DNA from 2 places in the Waterburya sp. genome. Region 2 is predicted to be linked to the other one. Evidence: riboswitches for the same ligand, from Rfam matches in the RefSeq annotation. Region 2 holds a riboswitch; the other holds the start of a gene.
The links. A riboswitch is a leader RNA that binds a small molecule or an ion and turns the genes downstream of it on or off. The one in region 2 is predicted to bind cobalamin.

Region 1 (6,045 bases), on a different contig from region 2:
CCATCAATATTACACCAAATTATTTTGTTCCTCTCGTTTTGCAAGTTCGAGTGGTTTCTTCAACTTTACGCTGCATTTTAGCGACTTCTTGGGGATCTTCATCGATGAGATTTGATTTGCGAGTCACTTTGGTATTTAACGTAGGTCTAATCGACTCTAGGCGAGGATTTAAGTTGATCGCTTTTTCAATGGGAATCGCCAAACTAGATTGAACAATTAATTTTTCTAAAGCAGGACAGGGTTGAGAGCCATCTTGATAAAATTCTGGAGATTCCCAAAGAGGATAAGCGTGTTTGCCGTTCACTCCCACTACTTCTCCCTGACGGTTTAACAATGGCCCGCCACTCATGCCTTTTTGTACGTCGTTAGTATAGCCAATTTGATATCCTTCTTCTAAAGCTTGATTCAAAATCAAAGCTATTCTACCTGTTTTGATAGCTAATCCAGTTATGGTTTCGGTCGGAGATTCTGGTTGAGCCGAGCGGTTGGCGATTATTCTTTCGATATTAGAATAGGGAAAACCCACTGCATAGATTGACTGACCCACTTCTAAATCCAATGAATTACCAATGGTAGCTATGGCATAATTCTCTTTACTAGAAAATTCTAAGATTGCCAAATCGTATTCGTATTTGCTTTCTACCGAACTTTGAATAACTTTTGCAGGATATATTTTGCCATTGGGAGTTTGTATGTTGTAGGGAGCTTCTCCCGCTCTTAAAACGTGCTGGTTAGTGATGACAGTATATCGATCGCCTTTTTGCTGGACTATAAAACCAGAACCAAGAAATTCTTCATCTAATATTTTGATACTGATGTCTCTGGCAATTTGGTTGATATTTTGGGTTTTTGAAGAGGCAGAGTGAGAATTTGAAATCTGATTGAATTTTAAGGGATCGGCGTAAAAAAACGCTCCCGTACCTATAAAACAAGTAGCTGCTGCAACGATAAGGGGAATCGATTTGGTTAAATATTGACGAGAAGATGTTCTATCTTTCAAGTTCTTTGTTTGATATCTCTTATAAAATTGCCATTTCATTCCCTAGTTTTAATTATTATTGCTTTATTATAGGCTCTAACCTTTTATTTAGATGTTAGTTAATTTGAGAATTGTTAACTTCTATTTGTATGAGATTGAATAGCTATTAGCTTTCTTTTATTTAATTATTGGGTCTATTTATTTGAAAAGGGCAGTAAGTTAAGAATTTGTCGCTCGTCAATTGACAATTGATAAATTTGCTCTAAAACTGTTGACTCGCGATTGATTAATCTACGAGTGCTGATATCATCTACAATCTTTCATTGTCAATTGTTAAGCGATCGCTTTTTAATTGGTTACGGGTACTGCTTCGAGGAATTTATCCATATCTACGTAAAATTCTCCATCAGAGTAAAAGCCCGCATCGTCGGCACTTAAGGTTAGGGTTTGACCGCTAACACTACGACGAAAATCAACCAATCTGATTAAAACTCCTTCGGGATCTGTGCCAGGCTTGAGAGTAATCAAAACATTCTCTTCAGGACAATCTCCACCACGGACGTTAGCTACGCAAAGTACTGGATGTTTATTGGTATTGCCAGTACGAATGAATTTTAGATTGCCTTGGTCTAAAAATTTTTGAAAACGCTGGGAAACAGCAGAACATCTTTTTTGAGGAGTCCAAGTTTCGGAAAATTTATTTGCCCAGTTAATTAAAGCAACTCTACCCCTGGGTGTATTAACAAAAGTATTCCACCCACCATGTAATTGGGCGCAGTAGTAGGTATTGCCATTTGTGGTTTGTGCTTTTGCTGGATTGGCGATCGCGCTGCCCAACACAACGCTCAATCCAGCCAGTAAAGCCGCTAAAGATCTTTTCTTCATAGTCTTTCCTAAGATATTTGAGCTGTGATTTAAAGTAAACTACAGATTTACTCCATCTTCATTTTAGCTGAATTTGTTTCAACCAAGACTATAGTATCTTGATGAATTCTCAAAATCGGACAGTAAATCTACAGAGTTATCAGCGATCGTCTTTTTTGCTATTTAGTAATTCTGCCGTAAGAGTTCTTGAAGATGACTGCATTTAAGCATTATTAAACAATACACAATGCTCCTAAAAACTCCAATTTATTTTAGATAAAATAGTTTTCCAAGAAGGCAAAATAAAAGAGCGATTATGCCAATCTCAAATATGCTAATCTTAGCGATGCCAACCTCAATTGTACTCTACTAAGGGGAGCTAACTTTAGTGATGCCAACCTCAGCAGAGCCTTACTATTTTTGATTAATTTACGAGAAGTTCTCAATCTTGAACCACTTCAACTAGAGGCTAAACCCTCGCCTTTTTTGTGTAATGTTGCACTACCTTCTTATTCCCAGCAACCAAATGTGAATCCCAATCGCGCCTGCGATCGAATTCCTCAACTTTTGAGCGATCGCTATAATATTTCCCTTGAAGAGGCTCAATGGATAGTTGATGAGGCTAGACAACATCAATGGGACTAATTGTACTCAGTTGGCAAGCAGACAAATAAAACAAGTAGGCAAAACTTTTATTTAGCCAGTAATCGATCGTTTAAAATTGTTTGTTCTATCAGGTTGCGATCGAGTTGCCTGCCAATTAGGACGAGACGAGTTTGTCGAATTTCATCAGCTTGCCACAAGCGATCGTAGAAGGTATCAAAGCGATTGCCCACTCCTTGTAATACCAGACGCATGGGCTTATTAGGTACGTCGATAAATCCCTTAACCCGATAGATTTCTTGTTTTTGTAGGAGTTGTTTGAGATTTGCGGTTAAATCCTGGGGTTCGAAAGCTCGATCTAAAATCAGTTCGATCGATTCGATCTCCTCATCATGTTCGTGTTCTGATTCGTGGTCGTGATGGGAGTGACGACTATCTAGATTATCTTCTACTGCTGCATTAAAGCCTAATAATAAATTGGGGTCAATTTCTCCTTGACTGACTGTTACTGTTTTTACTCCTGGTTGCAACTCGCGATCGAGCCAAGTTTTGATTTTGGCTAGTTGTGCTGCATCTACCAGATCGGTTTTAGTGAGTAATACCAAATCGGCGCAGGCTAATTGATCTTCAAACAATTCTTCAATGGGAGTTTCGTGTTCTAGGTTGGGATCTGCTTGTCGTTGAGATTCTAAAGCATCCAAATCCCCGACCAAATTCCCCGTTGCCAAGGCATAACAATCGACTACCGTAACTACTCCATCCACCGTAGCACTGTTGCGAATAGCAGGCCAACGGAAGGCTTGAATTAAGGGTTTGGGTAGAGCTAATCCCGAAGTTTCGATTAACAAACAGTCGATTTTATCCCGTCGTTTGAGTAATTCCTGCATAGTAGGATAAAACTCTTCTTGTACCGTACAGCAAAGACATCCGTTAGTTAATTCCACAATATTGCTATCGGGGCTTTCTGATTCGTCGCAAATTTGGCAAGAGCGCAATAAATCGCCGTCAATGCCAACCTCGCCAAATTCATTAACTAAAACGGCAATTCTTCTACCTTGATTGTTTTGCAGTAGATGGCGCACTAGAGTGGTTTTTCCTGCGCCCAGAAATCCTGAAATTACGGTAACGGGTATTTTGTGCATGATGAATATGGAAAATAAAAATAAGAACTGGTCTAAAATTGCCCTAGAAAGAAGGCTGTAAATAATCCAACAGCAACGATCGATACAAGGCGATCGACTTAAGATTTTGTAGAGTAATTAAAAAAGTTTTTAGTAGGTTAGTAGGGGCGAACGGCGGTTCGCCCGTACAGTTTTTAGTTCAATTAAGTAGTAGATTTGAACCACTAATTAATTAAGTACGGACGTTTCATGAAACGTTCCTACAGTACTCAAATCGAAGATTATGAGAGGGGACTTAGACCCAAAAACTAATAACTAATAACTAATAACTAATAACTAACCGAAGGTTAAAAAATTTTGGTGTAGTTTTTTTCAGACAAAATCTGTACCTCGCAGATCTGGATTGATGGTTGAAGTTAAATATCGGCGGGCATTCTGACTTGAGAAGTTGTCTGGGACAATTTCTTCACAGTTGCGGGACAGTGAGAGATTTGCACTCTTGCTTTCCCCCTTACGTTTAATGACTGGTCTTCATTAAAACCGACTAAATAATAGTGATACTTTTCCTTACTAGATGTCAATCCATATTTGTTTAAATTATTATGATGATGAATTTTTTAATATTTTTGTAGCTTAAATCAGTCTTATGATGCCTAATATCTACAGTCTTTATCCCATCTCTGCCAATTAATCAATAACCATGTCAAGAGGATTTCTATAGCTATGGAACAACCAGATAACCGCCAACAGTCGCCACAAGTAAATCAATCGGGAGAATCGGATAATGCTCCATCTTTATCTAAAACTGAAACCATTAAACTGTTAAATGAAAGTATCGATCGCTTGGAATCCACCATTAAGGAGATTGGTAAGAATTCAGTTAAAGAGCTACCTTCCTCTGACTCGATCAATTCTTTGTTAAGCACTACTCAAAAATTGGCAGATTCCGTTACTCCTCCCCCGCCTGCAGTGGAAACAACTCCTACCCCTCAAACTCAACCTACTACAACTGAAGAAGTTACTCAAAAAGCAACACCAAAAACACCTGTTAAACCCAATCGCGATCGAGCAGAAAATCGCCAGCCAGAACCAAAAGAACCCATTACTAATAACAAGAAGAAAGAAAAGCAAGGTTTGAGAATTATTGGAGCGATCGCCATTATAATGGCGATTATTGCGTTAATTTGGTTGTTTTTGCCGCAAATCAACGCTAAAATATCTTCCATAACTCAATCGACAGACATTATTAGCGATCGCCCAATTCCCTCACAACCCCAAGGGAGCGATCTTCCCAACCGCCAACCAAATATCGAGCCAGAAACTGTCGAAACAGAACCATTGCAATCATCTTCAGATTCCCAGCCTTTAGCTTTAGAATCGGACATTCCCTTAGAAACATCTATTCCCCAAGACTTAAAAGCACCTGGAAGGGCGACAAACTTAAAAATAAAAGCCATCGAACCCGAACTTACTTTTACTCCCGAACAAACCTTAGTTGCTGCTCTACAGGTTAAATTAAGCGAAATTGCCAACAGCTATGATTCCGACCTTTTAGAAAAAGCTAAAGTAGACTTTTCTCATAATGCTTTGATCGTGGAAATAACCGACGATTGGTACGAACTAAACGAATCTCGTCAAACTAAGCTAGCCAATGAAATCCTCAAACGTTCTCGCCAGCTAAACTTTAATAAACTAGAACTCCAAGATGCAACTGGAACATTAGTAGCTCGCAATCCTGTAGTTGGCGATCGGATTATTATTTTACAAACTGAAAAAACTAATTAATAGTTCATTCTTCATGCTCCCCATCCCTCAAAAATGTACAATGTCTCTGGTGGAATTTTTAAAAATAAGGATACAGTAACAGGTGGTCAAAAAATTGAGTAACGAAATTTTAACGAGCATTATTGTTGTTGTAATCTGCGCTTCTGTATTGGTAATTTCCGCTTTTACGGGAAACAACTCCCAGCAACAAGCGATCGCATCTCCAATACAGCAGTCAGCAGAAACTACCCAATTAATCGCTCAAAATAATATACCCGAAGAGGAAACTTCTATGGATCTCTCCAATGCTGTCACTACAGAGTCTGGCTTGAAATACATCATAACCAAAGAAGGCGACGGTGCATCCCCCCAGCCTGGGCAAAACGTTACCGTTCACTATACAGGTACTCTAGAAGACGGTAGTAAATTCGATAGCTCCCGCGATCGCAATCGTCCTTTTCCTTTTAAAGTTGGTGTAGGACAAGTTATTAAAGGTTGGGATGAAGGAGTAATTGATATGAAAGTTGGCGAAAGACGTACTTTAATTATTCCTCCCGAATTAGGTTATGGTGCGACTGGTGCTGGTGGCGTAATTCCTCCTAATGCAACTTTAATCTTTGATGTGGAACTACTAAAAATTGGTTAGAGCCAACATCAATATCAAAAATTAGTCCCTCGATTGATAGATTTATAAATACTTGGTGGGTAGCTTAA
Region 2 (6,444 bases):
TTTTCGTGTTGTTGAAGTAACAAGTAAAAAGTAACGAGTAACGACAATGGACGCTGCTACTCGTTACTCGTTACTCATAACTTAAAGCGTCGAACTCCCACACCTTACTCATTACTTAAAGCGTCGAACTCCCACACCTTTTTTCGTTCACCCGCACTGATCCCAAATTTTGTTTCCGTAGAAAACTTGACGGTTAAGAAAATTAAAAATGATAGTACAGTAGCTGAAGAAACGTCAGCAGGGTCGCACCGCTCATCTAATTTTGTAAGGCTATATAAGTATTTTTGCGGGACATTAAGTAAAGTTTTGATAAAGTTGAAAAACTCAATGATAGTATAAGCGTAATCTCTTACGAGAAAATACTTATACTAATTATTATTTTTGCCAACTAATTTCTCATATGCCCTCTTTTCTATTAGGGAAAATTACTAAAACCTTACCTGCGATCGCACCTTTTATTTGTTTGGTAGGAATTGTCTTTCTACAAAGTCAAGAATACAAAAGTTCGGCTCAAGAGTTGAGTTACGAAAACTATGTCAAGCAAGAGCAACAACAGGCAAGAACTCTAGCATTTCAAAACACAACTCCTTATCTTGATTTTGACAATTTAATCGCCAATTGGTCTTATCTTAATTTTGTTCAGTATTTTGGACATGGAAAAGCCAGGGAAACTATTGGTTATAGGTTAGTGCCAGAGTATTTTAAAACTATAACCAATATCGATCCCCGTTTCATTCAAGCTCATCTCCGACTGTCGATCGCCAATTCGATGTATGCTGGCAATGCAGAAACAACTATTGCTTTGATGGAAGAAGTTTTGACAGCAGTAAATCCAGAATCTGAAGATGCAGCATTACTTTGGACTTCTAAAGGTTTGGATGAATTGTTGTTTTTAGGCAATAAAGAAGCAGCAATTAATTCTTATAAAATGGCTGCCAGATGGTCGAATTTAACTGCAACCGAACGTCCCGACGGCTTGACTATCAAAGATTTAGAAACAGCCTTAGAATCCGTTGATGAAATAGACCTAAAAGAAGCCCAAGTTAGGGCTTGGTCTAGTGTTTTAGTTCATATTAAAGACAACCAAAGAAAACAAGAAATCATTCACAAAATAGATGACTTGCGCTCGGAAATTGCTGCTTTAAAAAAATCAGAACAAATTTAACTCAATTTTTAACTCAATTGCCCTAACTGTCCTTAAGGTGTTTTCCAAATACGTTGGTGATAGTCATCTAATTTGGCATAGGGATCTTCTTGGTGATGGTGATGATGACCATGATGATGGTGGTGGTGACCGTGATTATCTTGTAAGTCTGCTGCTGCTAGGCGAAACTTACACATTTCGCAATTCATCGCCACTTGACCTAATTGCGCCTCGATTTCTCTTGCTCGAATTACATGGAATAGTTGAGAAGCGATGCCCATCTCTGGCAAAGAAACAAAATCTATCTGAGGATGTTGTTCTTGTTGCTGTGCGGTGATGCTATGGATTTTCTCCATTAAAGTACCCGTGAACAAGAAATAGGGTAAGACAATAATCCGCTTGCTACCGTATAAATAAGCCCGACGGAAGCCTTCTTCTAGACGAGGGTGGGTGATGCCAATAAAACAAGTTTCAACGGTTTTATAACCGCTTCCTTCCCATATAATTCGAGCTAGTTTGCAGACATCTCCGTTAGCATCGGGATCGCTCGATCCCCTACCTACAAATAACAATACGGTATCTTCACGAGCAATGCCATGAGGATTATTTTCCGCTCGATCTAATTCTGCCAAGCGATCGCGCCATAGTTCGATTATCTTGGGGGTAATGCCAAAATGACGACCATAATTGAGTTGTAGTTGAGGATAAGGAAGTCGCGATCGATCTAGTTCGTTGGTAACATCAAACTTGTTATGTCTGGCTGCAAACAAAAGAATAGGCAAGGCAGTAATTTCTGTGTAGCCTCGCTCTACACAAGCATCGATGCCCTGTTGAATTGTTGGTTTGGTCAGTTCTAGAAAACAAGGAATTACTGGACGGGAAGTATCTAATTTTTGGTAGGCTTCGACAAAATCGATAAAGGTCTGTCTGCCACGTTCGTTTCTAGTACCGTGTCCGATAGCTAATAACGGTCTGGGATGGGGTAATGATGGCAGGTTGAGATTACTAAAATTGGGTTGAATGGAGTTAGCAATAATCATCTGTACCTCGCAGATTTATTTAAAGAGTTTGCTAGAATCGTCGGCGGGTATTCTGACTTAGAGACTTAAGATCGCTCGTCTCATCACAGCTGCGGGACAGCGTTGGATTTGCACCAATCTTTCCCCTTCGTTTTTAATCGGGATTTCCTCTTAAAACCGACTTAATAATCATAGTTTCGATTGACAAAACTAATTGATAACTTTAATTTAACTTTATTTATCGAGAGACAAAATAATTTACTGCTTTGGTGAGGGCATCATCAATGTTAGATTGGGGCAAACCTAGTTCTTTCACTGCTTTGCTGGCATCGTAAAACATTTTTTGCCGAGACATTCGCACCCCATCTAAAGCAATGGTTGGTTGTTTGCCTAATTTTTCTAGAATATTTTCTTCTAGCCAAGCGACACTATAGGGTATCCAGTAAGGAATAGTAAATTTAGGGGCTGGTAAATCTGTAATTTTGGCTAATTTTTGCAGTAATTGAGCAAAGCTCAGGTTTTGATGCCCTAAAATATAGCGATCGCCTGTTTTTCCTTTTTCTAAGGCTAAAAGGTGTCCCCAAGCCACATCATTAACGTCAATCAGATTTAGACCAGTATCTACATAAAACGGCATTTTTCTTTGCAAAAAACGCACGATAATTTCTCCTGTGGGAGTTGGTTTGAGGTCAAATTCTCCAATAGGAGTACTGGGGTTGACAATGACAATATCTTGTCCTGCGGATATTGCTTTGATTGCTTCTCGTTCGGCATAGTATTTTGATTTTTTATAGTCTCCGATTAGTTTTTCTACGGGACTTTGATAGGTTTCATTGGCGGGCAACCCATCGGTTCTAACCCCAATAGCTGCCACAGAACTCGTATAAACAGTGCGTTCGATTCCCCCTTGACGAGCAGCATTTAAAATATTTTTTGTACCCAATACATTATTACGATAGAGGGCTTCTTGGTCTTGTTTCCATAAGGAATATTGGGCTGCCACATGAAACAATACCTGACAACCTTGCATCTGCTTCGCTATGTCTTGTTGGTTTAAATCTCCTCGAACAATTTCTAAATCTAAAGATTTTAGATTAGTCAGATTACTATGATTTCGGACTAAAGCCCTGACTTGAAAATTTTGTTGCAATAATAATCTAATTAAGTTTGCCCCGACAAAACCCGTTCCACCAGTAACAAAAGCTCGCATTATTTAAAAAATAAAACTTTATATCTAATACCTAAATCACCCATCCAAATCCCCTTCCATAACTGTAGAAAGGGCTTTAGCCGTATTTTCCTTAAATTCCTTAACGTTAACTCGCTCTAAAAAGGCGATCGCCACCAACATTCCCAAAGCCTGTATCAGGAAGACTAAACCATAGGACATCAAGGGAGTAGCAAAGATACTTTTGCCCAAATCTAAAATTGCGCCTCCTACGAAAGTAGCCAATCCTCTAGACATAGCCTGTGCCAAACCCCACGCGCCGATAAATGTCCCTGCGGTTTCGGCTGCGGTTAAATCTAACATCAGACTAATACCGCCAACGGTAGCGATTCCTGCTGCAATGCCAAAGAAAACCATTGCCGATTGAAGCATTTTAGGTTGTTGGGTAAAACCAGCCAAGATAATTAGACCAAAACACAGTGCCACTGCAATACAACCGATTTTGGTAGTTTGTTTCTTACCCAAAGCAGGAATGATTTTAAATCCCGTTACTGCATAACCGAATAGAATGCCCATGCCCCAAAAAGAGTTCAGTTTGGTAGTTTCCCCGATACTCATACCAAATACTTCGCCCCCATAGGGTTCGAGTACTGCTTCCTGCATGAATAAGCCAATAGTCAGGATGGAAAGAAAGGTAAAAAAGATTCCTGTCTGACGACTGGTGGTTAATACTGCGATCGCTTGTTTCATCGTGATACCGTCTTCGCGATTGCTAGCAGTATTTTTGTTATTGAAACTAGAATATTTGTTTTCTACTCCTACAGTAGCTAGAAATGCCAAACCAAAAACTAAGAAGGGAACGATCGCGAATACGTAATTAATTGGAGGCTGCAATACTTCTAAGGGAATATTACCCGCACTCACTCCTTCAGATTCTATCTGTTTAAAGACAATACTTCCTGTAATCCCGCCAATTACGATACCTACCATTAACATCGACCAAACGATCGCAATTAACTTGGAACGCCGATCTTCATCAGTAATATCTACTAGCAAAGCTGTGAAGGGAGTCGAACTACTACTTACTGCCAAACCATAAATAGCCATAACTAAAGCTAAGATTGCACTCCAGCCAATAGTTTGACTATTCCAAATCCATCCTTCATTATTTCTGACAACCTCTCCCAGTTGCCACATAACTTGTACGGCTAAATATACTGCCAAACCAAAAATTGCCGTACCCAATAAAACATAATTGGTGCGGTGTTTGCCTAGTAGTGGCTTTTTATCGGATAATTGTCCAAACCAAACTCTTGCGGGAGAGACAAACAAGGAAGTAGCTAATATTCCTCCCGTAATAGTCGCAGGAATTCCTAGTTCGCTAATCATCACACGATTTAAGACAGCCAGGGTTAAAACTGCCATCAATCCCAGTCCCATGTTAAATAGACCCAAACGACAGATGGTTAATATTCCTATATGAGGTTTGGGGCGATCGAGATTAGCTTGGGGAATATCTTCAATAGTCATTTTGATTGTAAATTTAATTTAATTTATAAATTTTTCAATAGAAATATAATTCTACTGGTTATTCTAAAATTAATTCTTATTTTAGTTTGGTTGGGTAAGAAGACGCGATCGCTATAATACTAGCCAAGTGGAATCTTGAGACTTCTTGGGTGAGGTCAGGGTAAATGGTGAGGAGAATAAACAAAAATATTATCAACAAAATACTTTTGCCAGAAGTTCTTTGAACTCGAACATTTTAACTTTGATTAAGATAAAAATATTATTATTGGGAAAATGCAAAATGAATGATTTTATTCGGATTATTGTTGCTATCTTGCTGCCACCATTAGGGGTATTCCTACAGGTTGGTATTGGTAAAGATTTTTGGATTAATATCTTGCTGACTATATTCGGTTATATTCCTGGATTGGTTCATGCTATCTGGATAATCGCTAAAAAGTAAAAACAGAGTAAGCTCACTCCGCGCTGAAGCGACCAAGCTTTCGCACTTCGCTGTCAGTTGAAAACAAACATTGAATTTATACAAGCGATCGCAATTGACCGTCAATATTCTATTTATTTGCTCGAAAAATCAATGGCGCAGTCCTACAGCAGAAACTATCTATCGCCAAGATCCCAGATTTAACGTACGTTCGGCTGGGATTAATTCGGGTGCGAAAAAAAGAATTAATGAAAAAGCTCTTAGATGGGCTGATTTAATTTTGGTAATGGAAAATAAGCACAAGAAAGCGATCTTGGCTCGATATCGAAATTTGGATTTACCAGATATTTTTGTTTTGGACATACCTGATGATTATCAATATATGTCAGAAGAGTTGATTCTGTTGATTAGGGAAATTACAGAAGGAATTATGAGTAATTGGAATAGCTTTGATTAAAAACAATCAACAATCAGCAATCATCACTTCAGCAGCTTGTAATAAATCCTGCTTAATATCTTGCAAATCCTCTCGATTGTCCAAATAAGTAGTTAAAGCCTCAATCGGATTTAAAGTATTGCCTACTCCCAACTCTGGCAAACGGGGGCGAGCTAATTGGCTGACCAATTCGGGACGAATACTATGGCTGTGGGCTGATTGCAAAGCGCGATCGATCGCCGCCGTATTAATTAAATCCAATTGTTCCGAGCGCAATTTATAAATTAGACGGACAACTTTAGCTTCGATTTCTTGTTTGGCGATCGCTGCGATAACTGCCTCTAAGGGGTCTTCTTCTTGGGATACATCTAATTCTATGGTGAGGAAAGGACGGGCAGGTAAGGGGCAAAATTCCCAGTCAACTTTTCCTGGTTCGACATCTAATAAAATATAGCCCTTATCCTCTTTTTCTTCACTAAAATCAACCCGTTCGATACTCCCTGGATAAATAATTGGCGGATCGTTACTAGGATTGAGATTTTGATGTTTGTGGACGTGACCTAAAGCTACATAGTCATATTCCTCGCGGGTTAGCATCGAAATGGGAATAGTAAAACCTTTGCCCACTGCTAAAAATTTTTCTGCTCCCAAATTAGCCCGATCTGCCATTAAGTGAGCCAGTAGAATCGTAGGTAGATTGCGATCAAGTCGGCGAATTTCTGCTTC

Region 1: another riboswitch for cobalamin. It lies ahead of cobW (cobalamin biosynthesis protein CobW); the one in region 2 lies ahead of AC33VI_RS02560 (sirohydrochlorin chelatase).

What each region holds. Positions count from the first base shown of each region.
Region 1 covers NZ_JBZNBU010000293.1:118-6,162, reverse strand. Annotated here, with positions in the region: gene AC33VI_RS17540 (S1 family peptidase) at 20-1,000, opposite strand; gene AC33VI_RS17535 (COP23 domain-containing protein) at 1,328-1,864, opposite strand; partial or broken gene AC33VI_RS17530 (pentapeptide repeat-containing protein) at 2,162-2,488, shown strand; gene cobW (cobalamin biosynthesis protein CobW) at 2,536-3,588, opposite strand; cobalamin riboswitch at 3,977-4,127, opposite strand; gene AC33VI_RS17520 (hypothetical protein) at 4,291-5,352, shown strand; gene AC33VI_RS17515 (FKBP-type peptidyl-prolyl cis-trans isomerase) at 5,447-5,977, shown strand.
Region 2 covers NZ_JBZNBU010000037.1:5,991-12,434, forward strand. Annotated here, with positions in the region: gene AC33VI_RS02555 (hypothetical protein) at 401-1,165, shown strand; gene AC33VI_RS02560 (sirohydrochlorin chelatase) at 1,198-2,184, opposite strand; cobalamin riboswitch at 2,210-2,360, opposite strand; gene hpnA (hopanoid-associated sugar epimerase) at 2,402-3,373, opposite strand; gene AC33VI_RS02570 (BCD family MFS transporter) at 3,410-4,861, opposite strand; gene AC33VI_RS02575 (YqaE/Pmp3 family membrane protein) at 5,142-5,303, shown strand; gene AC33VI_RS02580 (low molecular weight protein tyrosine phosphatase family protein) at 5,374-5,739, shown strand; gene sbcD (exonuclease subunit SbcD) at 5,746-6,444, opposite strand, start outside.